2 regions of the Bacillus sp. JJ1127 genome follow, and region 2 is predicted to be linked to the other one. Evidence: predicted binding sites of a transcription regulator. Region 2 holds the regulator's gene; the other holds the start of a gene.
The links. The regulator NrdR, encoded in region 2, represses ribonucleotide reductase genes. The targets are predictions, from matches to a motif close to AACACNATATATNGTGTT.
Positions count from the first base shown of each region.

Region 1: a site for NrdR is predicted at 5,494-5,511, ahead of V7183_RS23175 (anaerobic ribonucleoside triphosphate reductase). Genes of this name have one in related genera too.

Region 1 covers NZ_JBALQK010000299.1:282-8,185, forward strand. Annotated here, with positions in the region: gene V7183_RS23130 (redoxin domain-containing protein) at 20-595, shown strand; gene V7183_RS23135 (3'-5' exonuclease) at 714-1,661, shown strand; gene V7183_RS23140 (FbpB family small basic protein) at 1,819-1,962, shown strand; gene sspN (acid-soluble spore protein SspN) at 2,006-2,140, shown strand; gene tlp (small acid-soluble spore protein Tlp) at 2,248-2,472, shown strand; gene V7183_RS23155 (LysM peptidoglycan-binding domain-containing protein) at 2,488-3,780, opposite strand; gene V7183_RS23160 (acyl-CoA thioesterase) at 3,890-4,309, shown strand; gene V7183_RS23165 (HesB/YadR/YfhF family protein) at 4,336-4,626, opposite strand; gene plsY (glycerol-3-phosphate 1-O-acyltransferase PlsY) at 4,735-5,331, opposite strand; gene V7183_RS23175 (anaerobic ribonucleoside triphosphate reductase) at 5,555-7,411, shown strand; gene nrdG (anaerobic ribonucleoside-triphosphate reductase activating protein) at 7,408-7,860, shown strand; gene V7183_RS23185 (response regulator transcription factor) at 7,879-7,904, shown strand, end outside.
Region 2 covers NZ_JBALQK010000159.1:6,178-14,335, forward strand. Annotated here, with positions in the region: gene polA (DNA polymerase I) at 1-920, shown strand, start outside; gene mutM (DNA-formamidopyrimidine glycosylase) at 933-1,763, shown strand; gene ytaF (sporulation membrane protein YtaF) at 1,844-2,476, shown strand; gene coaE (dephospho-CoA kinase) at 2,526-3,128, shown strand; gene V7183_RS16135 (glyceraldehyde-3-phosphate dehydrogenase) at 3,238-4,266, shown strand; gene speD (adenosylmethionine decarboxylase) at 4,654-5,037, shown strand; gene nrdR (transcriptional regulator NrdR) at 5,371-5,832, shown strand; gene V7183_RS16150 (replication initiation and membrane attachment family protein) at 6,026-7,432, shown strand; gene dnaI (primosomal protein DnaI) at 7,466-8,158, shown strand, end outside.

The DNA of each region.
Region 1 (7,904 bases), on a different contig from region 2:
AACGATAAGGGTGATGTACATGTGGCGAAAGCTTACCATTGTTATCGTATTGCTTTGCTTAGCGGGTTATGCAGTCTACGAACAGAGCGGAAAAAATAAAAAACAACTAAGCGAAGAACCAGTAAAAAGTGAAGCGGCGATGAAAGAAGTTATTGCAAAAAATGGAATTGAAGTGGGAAAGATTGCACCGGATTTTGAGTTATCAAAATTAGATGGTACAACAGTAAAGTTATCGGATTTGAAGGGTAAGAAAGTTATCTTAAATTTCTGGGCAACATGGTGCGGCCCTTGTCAGCAGGAAATGCCGGACATGGAGGCTTTTTATAAAACACATAAAGATGATGTCGAGATTCTTGCTGTAAATTATACGGTCTCAGAACGAGCGAATGGAGAAGAAAAGGTAAAGCAGTTCGCGAAAGAGAAAGGACTCACTTTCCCTGTTTTACTTGATAAGGATATAAGTGCTACAACGACATATAAAGTGATCACTATTCCAACTTCTTATTTTGTAGATACAAAAGGTGTAATTCAAGATAAATTTATCGGACCGATGACACAAAAAGAGATGGAGAAACGAATTGAAAAATTAAAATAATAGTCAGGAGACAGGATTGGTAAAAGACCATTTCTGTCTTTTCTTTTTCATCAAACAGTTTGTTCATGATATGATAAAAGAAATTTGAAAGATAATAATAATTTGAGGAGAGTATGTTGTGGGACATTTAACTTTGCCAGTGGACTATGTTGTTATTGACTTTGAAACGACAGGATTTAATCCGTATAGTGATCGGATTATTCAAGTAGCAGCGGTTCGATACCGTAATCATGAACTAGCAGATCAATTTGTTTCTTTCGTAAATCCAGAACGGCCTATACCTAGCCGTATTACAAGTTTAACAGGGATTACAAATTATCGTGTTTCAGATGCACCAACAATTCAGGAAGTTTTGCCTTTGTTTTTAGCATTTTTAGGAAAAGACACAATCGTTGCGCATAATGCTTCTTTTGATATGCGCTTTTTAAAGAGTAATACGAATATGCTTAGGTTATCGGAGCCTAAAAATAAAGTCGTTGATACGGTATTTTTAGCGAAAAAGTATATGAAGCATGCCCCGAATCATAAACTTGAGACTTTAAAAAGAATGCTCGGCATTCGTTTGAGTTCGCATAATGCACTGGATGATTGTATAACGTGCGCAGCGGTTTATCAAAAATGTGCAGCTATACAGGAAGAAGGACAAAAGAAAACGAAAAAAGAAGCGGTTGAAGAAGAAATAGTATGCACATTAATAAAAGAAATGTTTGTGAAGCACAATCGCGATATAGAATGGATTCGTAGTGTGAGTGTCGGAAGTTATTTAGATATTAAAGCTTTTTATCCGATTGTAAGGTTGAAGGTAAAAGGACGGAAAAAATATGTGCTAACGGAAAAAACGGAACAAGAAGTGTTAGAAATATGTACGAGTTTAAAATGCGAGCCAGCTTTAAAAAGTGAATTAGGTATAACGAGAATAATGATTGAAAGCTTAGATGACTTTACGAAGTTAGAAGGCTATATTTTGGAGGAATACGATTCAGTGTTGCGAGCTCTGCACGAGTATAAAGAAAATCAAGTGAATGCAGAGGAAGAGATTAAGAAGTATTTGAGTATAATGAAATAAAAAAATCCATTTGCAGTCTAGAGAAACTGCGAATGGATTTTTTGTGTACAATAAACTGTTCTTTATTAAAATATGAAGTTTTCTCATAAGTCTGATTAAAGAGTTTTTTATTTGTTCATACTAATAATAAGAAAGAGAAGGAGAAAGGATGAACAACATGAGAAGAAATCGTCGAAAAACATTCGAGGAACTTGTGAAGGAAAATAAGCGGCAACTACTAAGCGATCGTGATGCAATTGAACGGATTGAAGAACGAATTGAAAAACGTTATGAGATGAGGCTTTTTAAGCAAGCTGAATAATTCTTATCACTAGTATGATACTAGTGATAAGGAGGCGATAACGATGGGTAATCCAAAAAAGAATCCAAAAGACTTTGCACCGAACCAAATTGGAACGCAATCAAAAAAAGCTGGTGGAAATAAAGGCAAACAAATGCAAGATCAGACTGGAAAACAACCGATTGTTGATAACGGTTAAAGAAAAGGAGAATGTTTTCATTCTCCTTTTCTTTATGTGTGTACATAATCTAATTTGTTTTTGGAAAACTAACATGGTATGTATATCTCAATTAGGAGGGAAATAGCATGGCAGAGCAATATAAAGCGAATCCAGATGACAGAAGTGACAATGTAGAAAAGTTACAAGAGATGGTACAAAATACGATTGATAATTTTAATGAGGCAAAAGAAACTGCAGAGGTTTCAAATGAACAAGATCGCGCTGCAATTGAAGCAAAAAACCAACGCCGTTTAGAAAGTATTGATTCATTGAAAAGTGAAATAAAAGATGAATCTGAATATAATGGGTAAAAAGGCTGACAATCGTCAGCCTTTTTTTGTAACTGAGAAATTTTCAGTAAGTAAACGCCAATTTTGCGGGAAAGGAAGACCAATTTTCCAATAGCTAATACCGCGTATGCCTTGCTCTTTAATTAAATTAAATTTACTTTGGACTGACCGTGCATCTTCAAACCATACTTCATGCTGCACACCATTTTCATTAAAGTAATTAAAGTGTGGTGCTTGAGCAGTGAAATCATAGCGAATTGGAACGTTATATTTACGAGCAAGGGCAACAGCTGAGACCGAACTAACAGCTTTTGCAGGAGGGTTCCCTGCTTTAAACGGAAGTGTCCAGTCGAAACCATATAAGTTTTGACCCATCATAATTTTGTGCGGTGGCATTTGAGATTTTGCATATTGGATTACCTGTTTTACAGGGCCAATAGGAGAAACTGCCATTGGCGGTCCGCCTTGCCATCCCCAGTCATAAGTCATAATCACGACAAAGTCGACAATTTCTCCTTGTGCTTTATAATCATGCGCTTCAAAAAATTTGCCTTTTTGTTTTGAACTTGTTTTTGGGACAAGTGTCGTACTTAACGTATATCCTTCAGGTAATCTTGCTTTTACACTTCGTAAAAAGCGGTTGTATGCTTCACGGTCTTCTGGAGCGACATTTTCGAAGTCGAAATGAATATCACGCATACCGTATTTCTCAGCTGTTTGTAGAATGTTAGTAATAAACTTATTTTGAATGGTAGTGCTTCTTAAAAGAACAGATGCTAATGCAGTGCTGAAGTTCCCATTTTCGATATTCGTAATAACGAGCATCGGGATTGTTTGTCCTCGCCTAGCGAGCTCAGCAATTCTAGCGGTTTCGGTTGGCTCTTTTAAAGTTCCATCTCTTTGTGCTTCAAAGCTGAAATAAGCCAAATATGTTAAATAAGGATTAATAGCCCGCGTAGCATTTACTAAGCTTTCTTTAATAGGTACCGTGGAAGGTTGCAAGTAGGCGATAGATTCTATCGCTCGTTTTGAGCCTTGTGGTACATATAATTGTTGCCCAACATGGAGAACGGATTTTAATGATAGATTATTAACTTTTGCTAAGCTGGCGAGAGGAACGTTATATGTTTGAGCAATTCGATAAAGACTGTCGCCTGGCTGTACGTAATAATTATTTCCTTTCGTATTTACAATGAGTGCCTGACCAACAACGAGTGTTTCAGCGGGATTCAGTCCATTATCTTTTACAATTTCTTCAGGTGTAGTGCCATATTTTGTTGCTAAACTATATACGCTATCACCACTACGAACGGTTACAATTTGAATCATATACTTGCTCCTTTCAGTAAAAAGATCCACCGTTTCTATTTTATTTTTGATTTCCCTGTATTATGATTAAATGTATGCAAGGAAACAGAAGTGTGAAGGAGATAGTGATATGTTTGTAGCAGAACATGAAATTGAAATCCGCTATGCGGAAACGGATCAAATGGGTGTTGTTTATCATTCAAATTATTTAGTATGGCTTGAACTAGGGCGTACGAAATTGATACAAGAATTAGGATTTTCATATATTGAGATGGAGCAGGAAGGAATTATTTCTCCCGTATTAGATTTGCAAATTTCATATCGAAAAGCAATGCGTTATGGAGAAAAAGCAATTGTGAAAACGTGGATTGATTCAGTTAGTCCCCTTCGTGTTATATATGGATATGAAATTTATAATGGTGATGGAGACCTTTGTATTACAGCTACAACAACAAATATTTGTGCGAAAAAAGAGGGTTTTCGTCCTGTATCCTTTAAGAAACTATATCCTGAGTGGTATGCAAAATATGAGGAAATTAAGAAAAAATAAAAAAGCGTGGCGAAAGCCACGTTTTTTTATTTTTCATAATTAAATTGTGGGAAGTCATCACCATCATTAAAAGTAACGGATAGGTCGTGTCCATCAAAGAACCATTCATCATCACCTTCAACGAAGAAAGTGATGCCTTCTTCCTGAATTTGAACAGCTGGATGTGCAGGGTCATCTTTACGGATTCCTAAAGAAAGACCTTTTTGTACAGTACTGCAACCACCATATTGTACGAAAAAGCGAAGCATATCGCCAGATTGTAAGTTTAATTCATCTTTATACCAATTTACTGCTTCTTTTGTTACGGAAAGATTCATGTATAGTTCCTCCAAATTATGTTGCTTTTTCTTTAGTATAAAAAATAACGCAAAAAGACGCTATTAATATGCTTTGCGTTTTCTTTTTGCGTTATGTGGGCTACAATCTTACTTTTGTTTCTTTGTAAAATTTGCTTTCGGTTCAGTTTTATTTATAATTCGTCCAATATTTGCACGGTGTCTATAAATAACCATACCAGCTACTAAACACATCGCAACAATGAAGATCTTATCCCCGTTAATAATCGATGCGATAACAGCGAAAATAGCTGTTACCATAGAAGAAAGTGACACGTATCTTGTTGTAAATAGAAGGGTGAAAAAGACAACGGCTAATACTAAAAAAACAACTGGTGCATAGCATAAAAGTACTCCAGCAGTAGTTGCAACTGCTTTTCCACCACGGAATTTTGCAAAGATTGGATATATATGTCCAAGAATTGCAGCTAATCCAAACCAAAGAGGATGGATATGTAAGCCGAAAATTAGCGGCAGACCTGTTGCTAACGTTCCTTTTAAAATGTCGGAAATTGTAACGATAAAACCAGCTTTTTTCCCTAGTGTACGAAAAGTATTCGTTCCTCCTAAATTACCGCTACCATGCTCGCGAATGTCGATTCCATAACCAATTTTCCCAACAACAAGTGCAGATGGAATCGAGCCGAGTAGATAGGCAACGACCAATAAAAGATATGTAATAAGCATAAGTTCAGTCTCCTTTATTCAAATGTGTTGATAAAGGGTAAAAAGAGTTTTTCCCGTATATTGTACCATACATTTGTAAAGAGCACATTTTTTTTGTAAATGAAAATTCAATGTTTCTTAAAAAAACTTTCACAGGAATGTTACATTTTTCACAGAACCAGTAGGGCTATATGTTGTATCATTTCGTTAGAGAAGTGACAAGATATAGTTGGAGGGTTAAGTAATGCTGAAACAAAGTATACATGGAGAAGAACTTGTAAAGATTTTTGAAACGATTGTCCACAGTAATGAACAAGACTTAATGCAAGAAAATGCAAATGTTGATGGACGATCTCCAATGGGAATGATGGGAACATTTGCATCGGAGAGTGCGAAATATTATGCGGTGGAATATTTACTTTCCGAACAAGTAAAAAAAGCAATAGATCAAAATATAGTATACCCACATGATTTAGATTTTTATGCGACAGGTACGACAACATGTTCTCAAATTCCTTTAGCGCAAATGCTTGAAAAGGGATTTCATACAGGGCATGGACATATGAGGCAACCACAAGATATTAAAAGTGCGTTGGCGCTTGCTTCAATTATTTTTCAAGCAAATCAAAATATGCAGCACGGTGGTCAATCATTTGCATTATTTGATATTGATTTAGCACCATATGTAAGAAAAACATTTGAAAGAAATAAAAAACGATTAGCAAACTATCCATTAACAAAAGAACAAGTAGAAGAATTTGCATGGAAGGAAACAGAAAACGATACGTATCAAGCTTGTGAAGCTTTTATTCATAATTCAAATAGTATGCATAGCCGAGGTGGTGGTCAAGTTCCGTTTATTTCGATTAACTACGGAACGGACACATCAAAAGAAGGCAGATTGTTAGTTAAACAATTATTACGAGCAACGCAAGCAGGGTTAGGAAAAGGCGAAACACCGATTTTCCCTATTCAAATTTTCAAATTGAAAAAAGGTGTGAATTTTGAAGAAAATGATCCGAACTATGATTTGTTTGAATTGGCACTAGAAACGACAGCTGAACGATTGTTCCCGAATTTTTCATTTTTAGATGCACCGTTTAATGCAGTCCATTATGATGGTCGCCCTGAAAGTGAAGTGTGTTATATGGGATGCAGAACTCGTGTTATGTCTAATATTCATGGAGAAGAAACGGCAATTGGAAGAGGGAATTTATCGTTTACTTCCATCAATCTAGTGAAACTAGCATTCATGAGCGGTTCAAAAGAGGCGTTCTTTGAGATGTTAAATGATTATGTAGATCTTGGTATTTGCCAATTGCTAGAAAGATTTGCGTATCAATGTACAAAAAAAGCAAGAGATTTTCGGTTTTTATATTCACAAGGAGTATGGCGAGGCGGAGAGAAACTGCAGACTGAAGATTCTGTTGCAGAAATTTTAAAACAAGGAACATTAAGCATTGGTTTTATTGGTCTTGCAGAATGTTTAGTTGTTTTAACAGGGAAACATCATGGAGAAGATAAAGAATCATGGAATCTTGGATATGAGATTGTTACCTTTATGAGACAGAAAATGGATGCAGCAATGGAAGAACATCAGTTGAATTTCTCTTTAATTGCAACGCCTGCAGAAGGACTATCAGGTAAGTTTGTTAAAAAAGATCGAGAAGAATTTGGAATGATTAGCGGTGTAACAAATCATAATTATTATACAAATTCATTTCATATTCCGGTGTATTATAACATTCAAGCGATAGATAAAATACGTTTAGAAGGGCCATTTCATGCACTTTGTAATGGTGGGCATATTACGTATATTGAATTAGATGGAGCAGCAGTTCATAATCAAAAAGCCTTAAAACAAATCGTGCAGGCAATGGCGCAATATGGAGTAGGATATGGGTCAATTAATCACCCTGTCGATCGTTGTAAGTGCTGTGGTTATCATGGTGTCATTCGTAATGAATGTCCAAGTTGTGCAAATGAGGACGAGCATGAGATAGAAAGAATTCGTCGCATTACTGGATACCTTGTAGGAGATATGTCCAAATGGAATAGTGCAAAACGTAGTGAAGAAGCGGATCGGGTGAAACATAAATGAAAGTTATGAACATTATTCATGATAGTGTAGTAGATGGGGAAGGATTGCGGACAGTCGTGTTTTTTGCGGGCTGTCCGCATCGTTGTATAGGCTGCCATAATCCAAAGTCGTGGAATATTTGTAATGGAACAGAAATGACTGTGGAAGAAATTGTAAAAGAGATTACCGAAAATCCGCTCACTGATGTAACATTTTCAGGTGGAGATCCATTCTTTCAAGCTGCGGAAGTGAAAAAGGTAGCAAAAGCTGTGAAGGACTTGAAAAAAAACTTATGGATTTACACTGGTTATACGTTAGAAGAGATACAGAGTTCCCGAAATAATGATATGATAGAGTTGTTACACTATGGGGATGTTTTGGTCGATGGAAGGTTTGAACTCGATAAAAGAGATTTAACACTTCCATTTCGCGGAAGCTCCAATCAACGTATTATTCGATTGAAAGAGTAAAAAGGCGGGATAGGTTAGATGAATAAAACAGTATTACTTGTTGA
Region 2 (8,158 bases):
TTCCTAATATTCTATACTATCGTCAATTAGGAAAATTAAATTCGACGTATATTGAAGGATTGTTAAAAGTTGTTCATGAAGATTCTTCTAAAATTCATACTCGCTTTAATCAAGTGTTAACGCAAACGGGCCGACTAAGTTCTACAGATCCGAACTTACAAAATATCCCGATTCGTTTAGAAGAAGGAAGAAAGATTCGCCAAGCGTTCGTTCCTTCAAAAGAAGGATGGATTATGTATGCAGCCGATTATTCGCAAATCGAATTACGTGTACTGGCGCATATTGCAAAAGACAAGGGATTAGTAGAAGCGTTCCAGCATGATATGGATATTCATACGAAAACGGCAATGGACGTATTTGGCGTTGGAAAAGATGAAGTAACATCGAACATGAGACGTCAAGCGAAAGCAGTTAACTTCGGAATTGTATACGGCATTAGTGATTATGGACTTTCACAAAACTTAGGAATTACACGAAAAGCAGCAGGAGAATTTATTGAAAAGTATTTCGCTAGCTTCCCTGGCGTGAAAGAATATATGGATGAGATTGTACAAGAAGCAAAGCAAAAAGGGTACGTTTCTACATTATTAAATCGTCGCCGCTATATTCCAGAAATTACGAGCCGTAACTTTAATTTACGCAGTTTTGCAGAGCGTACTGCAATGAATACACCAATTCAAGGCAGTGCGGCAGATATTATTAAAAAAGCGATGATTATTATGGCAGATCGTTTAGAAGAAGAAGGATTACAAGCGCGTCTTCTTCTGCAAGTACACGATGAATTAATCTTTGAGGTGCCAAAAGAAGAAGTAGAAAAACTAGAGAAGCTTGTACCTGAAGTGATGGAACATGCGATTGAACTTGCAGTTCCGCTGAAAGTTGATTACTCTTACGGTCCAACTTGGTATGACGCAAAATAAGGAAGTGATGAAATGCCTGAATTACCAGAGGTTGAAAATGTTAGAAGGACGCTTGAAAATCTTGTAACAGGAAAAACAATTAAAGATGTAATTGTAACATATCCGAAATTAGTAAAACGACCAGATGATGCAGAACTCTTTAAGGAAATGTTGCGAGGTGAAACGATCGAACGAATTGAACGAAGAGGTAAGTTTTTACTTCTTTATGTAACAAAGTATGTGATTGTTTCACATTTACGTATGGAGGGAAAATATTTACTTCATAAAGGTGATGAGCCGGTAGATAAACATACGCATGTGCGTTTTCGGTTTACAGATGGTACGGAGTTACACTATAAAGATGTGAGAAAGTTTGGTACGATGCACCTCTTTAAAAAAGGTGAAGAATTTGAACAAATGCCGCTCGCTGATTTAGGACCAGAGCCGTTTGACGTTGAATTGACGCCAGGATATTTACAAGAAAGATTGCAAAAAACGAATCGTAAAATAAAAGTTGTATTGCTAGACCAACGTCTTTTAGTTGGGCTTGGTAATATATATGTAGATGAAGTATTGTTCCGTTCGGGGATTTACCCGGAACGAGAAGCTTCATCTTTAACGAAAGCTGAAATAGAAAAGATTTATGAGGCAACCGTTATAACATTAAGAGAAGCAGTTGAACGCGGTGGAAGTACCATTCGGACGTATATAAATTCACAAGGCCAAATCGGTTCGTTTCAAGAGCTGTTGAATGTGTATGGAAGAAAAGGTGAACCGTGCGTAACCTGTGGTACTGTAATTGAAAAAACAGTTGTTGGTGGGCGCGGCACACATTATTGTCCAACTTGTCAGCCTAGAAGCTAAGAAAGCGATTTTCCAATAACATCGGATAGGCATTTGTCATATACATACAGCAAAGCTGTGTATAGGGAAGGAGCTTACCGATGTACCTTTATTTTTCTCTTGTTTTATTAGCTTTCACATTAAGTTTAGATAGTTGTAGCGTAGGGCTTACTTATGGACTAAGAAGCGTGCGGATTCCGTTTAAATCAATCATAATCATTGGGGTATGTTCGGCAGCTGTGATGCTTGCTTCAATGGGAATTGGACATATGATTGCTAAAGTATTTTCACCTGTTATTGCGACGCGCATCGGTGGGCTTGTTCTCGTTGGTATTGGTGTGTGGGTATTATATCAATTTTTTAGAGGTGATAAAAAAGAGGAACCTCAGCAAGAAGAGAAAATTTGGAAATTAGAAATTGCTTCGCTTGGATTAGTCATTCAAATTTTAAGGAAACCAACTGTCGCTGATTTTGATAAATCGGGCACAATCTCTGGAGGAGAGGCTTTACTTCTTGGTATTGCTCTGTCGGTAGATTCGTTTGGAGCTGGAATAGGTGCATCTTTACTAGGATATGCACCTGTAATGATGGCAATATCAGTTGCGATTATGAGTTCTTTGTTCTTATTTATTGGAATGAAGCTTGGCACAGTTTTATCAAGTATGCGATGGTTACAAAAATTCACTTTCCTGCCTGGGATTTTACTCATTATTATTGGAATTTGGAAAATGTAGAAGGCGTGGAACATAAGTTTCACGCCTTTATTGTTGAGGAGGAAGAATGATGACAGTTGTAATTGGATTAACGGGAGGCATTGCAAGCGGAAAAAGTACGGTTTCACAAATGTTTCGTGAACTAAGCATTCCTGTGATTGATGCAGATATTATTGCAAGAGAAGTTGTAGAACAAGGGAAACCGGCATATAACAAAATTGTAGAGGTGTTTGGGAAAGAGATATTGCAAGCGGATGGGGAGCTTGATCGTCCGAAACTTGGAAGTATTGTATTTCATAATGAGGAAAAACGATTGCAGTTAAATGGAATTGTTCATCCAGCTGTTCGTAAAGAAATGAATGATCAAAAGGATATGTACATAAAGGAAGGGATGCAAGCGGTTGTGCTAGATATTCCGCTTTTATTTGAAAGTAAGCTAACGAATCTTGTTGATCAAATTTTAGTTGTAGCTGTTGCGCCCAGTACGCAGTTAGAACGTTTAATGAAACGAAATGGTTTTTCAGAAGAGGAAGCGAAGGCGCGTATTGATTCCCAAATGCCTTTAATAGAAAAGGTAACATTGGCTGATAAAATCATTCATAATGATGGCACAATTACTGAAACAAAAGCACAATTACAGCGCATTTTAAAGGAATGGAACATTATTAACTAAAAAATTGTGAAATTAATAAAAATGCTTAGTGACATATCTTCTTTTTGTGTTATACTATTATTGGGATTAGAGATAATTAGTATAACGCATTCAAGGGGGATAACATATTATGACTCGTGTGGCAATTAATGGATTTGGACGTATTGGTAGAATGGTATTTCGTCAAGCAATAAAAGAAAGCGCATTCGAAATTGTAGCAATCAATGCAAGCTATCCATCAGAAACATTAGCGCATTTAATCAAGTATGATACAATTCATGGCAAGTTTGACGGAACAGTAGAAGCATTTGAAGATCATTTATTAGTAGATGGGAAAATGATTCGCCTTCTAAACAACCGCGATCCAAAAGAATTGCCTTGGAAAGAATTAGATGTTGAAGTTGTAATTGAAGCAACTGGAAAATTTAATGCAAAAGAAAAAGCGATTCTTCATGTAGAAGCTGGGGCGAAAAAAGTTATTTTAACAGCACCTGGTAAAAATGAAGATGTAACAATTGTAGTTGGTGTAAATGACGATCAATTAGATATTACAAAACATACAGTTATTTCCAATGCATCTTGTACAACAAACTGTTTAGCGCCTGTTGTTAAGGTGTTAGATGAGCAGTTCGGAATTGAAAACGGTTTAATGACAACTGTTCACGCTTATACAAATGACCAAAAAAATATTGATAACCCACATAAAGATTTAAGAAGAGCACGTGCTTGTGGACAGTCTATTATTCCTACAACAACAGGTGCTGCGAAAGCACTAGCAAAAGTTCTTCCACATTTAAATGGAAAACTTCATGGTATGGCACTTCGTGTTCCAACACCAAACGTGTCTCTTGTTGATTTAGTAGTAGATGTGAAACGTGATGTAACAGTTGAAGAAATTAATGAAGCGTTTAAAACTGTTGCAAACGGTGCAATGAAAGGAATTGTAGAGTTCAGCGAAGAACCTTTAGTTTCTATTGACTTTAATACAAATACGCATTCAGCTATCATTGATGGTTTATCCACAATGGTAATGGGCGAACGCAAAGTGAAAGTACTTGCTTGGTATGATAACGAGTGGGGTTACTCTCGCCGTGTTGTTGATCTTGTAAAGTTGGTTGTTAGCGAATTAGCAAAACAAGACAACGTACAACATATTTAAGTGAAAAAGGGAGAGGGCAAGCGATTGCTTGCCTTCTTTTTATTTTTTTCTGAAAAGGAAAAAAATTACACGAATATAATTTTTTGAGTGATACATACTTAGAAACATTGTGATTACTGTATTTGCGAATCTTTTATTTTTTTTTGGGAAAAGTAAAGAAGAGAATATGACAAAAAATCGAAAAAACTGTTGTTGCAAAATGAAAATAAACAAAGTATACTAACACTCGTAAACTTAAGAGCTGAGGTACGTAGTCACTACTTAAAGGGTTAGGACCTCTCTGGACTAACTTTCCCCCGTGGTAGTGGAGCAAGCCAAATTGCAAATTAGTTTTCAATTCGAACAGTTAGAATTAAATTTACAAGGGGGAACTGTAGAATGGATACTATGGACACGATGGGTCGTCACGTAATCGCTGAACTTTGGGATTGCGATTTCGACAAGCTTAATGATATGCCGTTTATTGAACAATTATTTGTGGATGCAGCACTAAGAGCTGGTGCTGAAGTGCGTGAGGTTGCCTTCCATAAGTTTGCACCACAGGGTGTAAGTGGAGTGGTAATTATTTCAGAATCACACTTAACAATTCACAGTTTTCCAGAACACGGCTATGCGAGTATTGATGTTTATACTTGCGGGGATCGTATTGATCCAAATGTTGCTGCAGAATATATTGCAGAAGGTTTAAATGCGAAAACGCGAGAGAGCATCGAGCTTCCTCGAGGCACAGGTAGCTTCGAAATTAAGCATAGAGAAACAAAAGCTCTTTAAAAAAGAACATAATTGATTTAAAATGTAAAGAGGTGTATAATGCACCTCTTTTTTAGTTTATATAAAGTAAAACTTCCATCAGTTGTTTTTTCATTGATGGCTAGCCCGCACCAATCGGGCTTTTACGGGCAGTTTTTTATCTCCCGTGCAAGTTTTTTGTTTTCGCCGAATGTTGAGGTGGGAATATCATTACCCGTTAAAGAGGGAGAAAATGATCATAAGTATCGGCTTAAAGTGGTAAGCGCAGACAAATAGGTTATATAATATTGTATATATATTTACGTGTAGGTGAATGGAAGAGAGTACAGATTACTTTGTAAGGGAGTGAATGAGTTGCGTTGTCCATCCTGTTTTCATAATGGCACGAGAGTGTTGGATTCACGTCCAGTAGATGAGGGACGCTCTATTCGAAGAAGGAGAGAGTGTGAAAGTTGCTTACATCGATTTACGACATTTGAACGAGTGGAAGAACCACCTCTTATTGTTGTAAAAAAAGAAGGAACACGAGAAGAGTTTAATAAAGAAAAGATTCTACGTGGATTAATTAAAGCGTGCGAAAAAAGACCTGTATCCTTAAAACAATTAGAAGAAGTAACGCAAAATGTAGAGCGTGAACTTCGTAATTTAGGTATATCAGAAGTGAAAAGTGATATGATTGGTGAGATCGTGATGGAAGCTTTGCGAGATATCGATGATGTTGCTTATGTACGTTTTGCTTCCGTATACCGTCAATTTAAAGATTTAAATGTATTCATTGAAGAATTAAAAGATATACTGCAAAAAGAGAGAGAATAGAGCGCAGTTATAATCTGTAATCGCGCTTTTTCTTTTAATTACTTTACTTTGAAATGATAGAAGAATGTAACCTGCAAATAACGGGATAAGAGAGCTAGAAGCGCAAGCTAATAGCTCTTTTTCACTAAGAAATTATATAGGTAGAACGTGATAAAGCATGAGTTAGAATGGATAAAAGAAAGGAATTGCAAGGATGGAAAAACAGTCATGGATGGAGCTATTGCCAATTGATCGTTATAAAGTAAGTGCAAAGGGATTGCTGCATAGCTACGATCGGAAAGTATTAACGATGTTATACCAGCCGTTAGTAGGTAGCAGAGCTTTTAGCTTATACATGACGCTGTGGGGAGAGCTAGAACAAGATCGTGTGTTTGGAAAAGAGAATACGCATCACTCTCTTATGGTCACAATGCAAATGCAGCTTCCTGAAGTGTATGAGGAGCGAGTGAAATTAGAAGCAATTGGTCTTTTAAACGTATATATAAAAAAAGAAAAAGATATTAGAATGTTTATATATGAACTCCAGCCACCATTGTCTCCAAAACAATTTTTTGATGATATCGTCTTAAGTATCTTCTTATACAACAGGTTAAGCAGAACGAAATACAATCAGGTAAAGCAATATTTCTTAGAAGAAGCGTTTGATTTTACTGTATATGAAAATGTTACGCACTCTTTTAATGACGTATTTGATTCGTTTAACCCAGGACAATTTGAGCATGCGCAAGAAGAACTTCGAATTCCAAATACAACGGTCATGCCTGGCAATACAAAGGGGAATGCTCCAAAGCTTTGGAATGATTTCTTTGATTTTTCTTTATTTGTAGAAGGATTATCAACACTCGTCCCAAGAAAATCGATTACGGATCAAGTACGTGAATGTGTTGTCACACTGGCTTATGTGTATGGTGTTGATGTGTTATCGATGCAAAATATTGTCCTTGGCGCAATGACAGAAATGCAAACGATTGATATGGAACGGCTTCGGAAAGGGGCACGCGATTGGTATCAATTTGAAAATGGTCAAGCGCTTCCTGTATTAAGTGAACGAGTACAACCTCACGCTGCACGTACGATGAAAGAGAAAGAGCCCTCTACGCAAGAAGAGATGCTCATAAAACAGCTAGAAGAAATTTCACCGAAACAATTGTTAAAAGAGATTTCGGGCGGAGCAGAAGCGACAAAAGCGGATTTGCAAATTGTCGAAGAAGTAATGATGAATCAAAAGTTGACGCCAGGCGTTGTCAACGTACTTATTTATTATGTAATGTTGCGTTCTGATATGAAACTTGCTAAAACATATGTTGAGAAGATTGCAGGACACTGGGCAAGGAAGAAGGTGGGCACAGTGTCAGAAGCGATGGCTTTAGCAAAAGAAGAGAATCGCCAATATCAAGAATGGGCTGAAACGAAGAAAAAAGGCCGTGCATTGAAGAAACCAGTACGGAAAGAAATGGTGCCGGATTGGCTTAAGGAAGAAGCGAAAGAAGAATCCAAAGAACAATCGCAAGATCGTGCAAGTTCAAAAGAAAATCCAAGCAAGCTAGAAGAAGAACGAAAGAGACTAGAAGAAGTACTAAAAAAATATAAGCGTGATTAGTAGAAGAGAATGAACGCTCTTTGAGGTGAAAAAATGGAGCATATTCAAAATTCATTTACAAAGTTGATGAAAAACGAAAATTTTAAAAATAGATATGAAGTGTTAAAAGCAGAAGTTATGGCACATCCGCGTGTGAAAGAGTTTATTGAAGAACATAAAGGTGAAGTAACAACTTCTATGATAGAACGAAGTCTAGTGAAATTGTATGAATATATTGGGCAAAGCGTTGGATGCGCAGATTGTCCGAACTTAGAATCATGTAAAAATATGATTCAAGGATACGAGCCAAAATTGATTATTCAAGGTAAGATGATTGATATTCAGTATGATCGTTGTGTGAGAAAAGTAGCTTATGATGAGAGAAAGAAATATGAAAAGTTAGTGCAAAGTGTCTATATGCCAAGTGATATTTTGAAGGCTTCTATGGGGAATTTAGACCCATCGGATTTAGATGCGCGTATTGATGCGATTGGTGCAGCAAATGAATTTTTAAGTGCGTATGAACCAGGGAAAAAAGTACAGGGTTTATATCTCTACGGTAAATTTGGTGTAGGAAAAACGTATCTCTTAGGAGCGATCGCGAATGAATTGGCCTTAAAAAAGGTAAGTTCAATGATTGTATACTTACCAGAATTTTTACGGGAAATTAAAAGTTCACTGCAAAATAACACGATAGGTGAAAAGATTGATGCGGTGAAGCGTGTACAAGTCTTAATGTTAGATGAT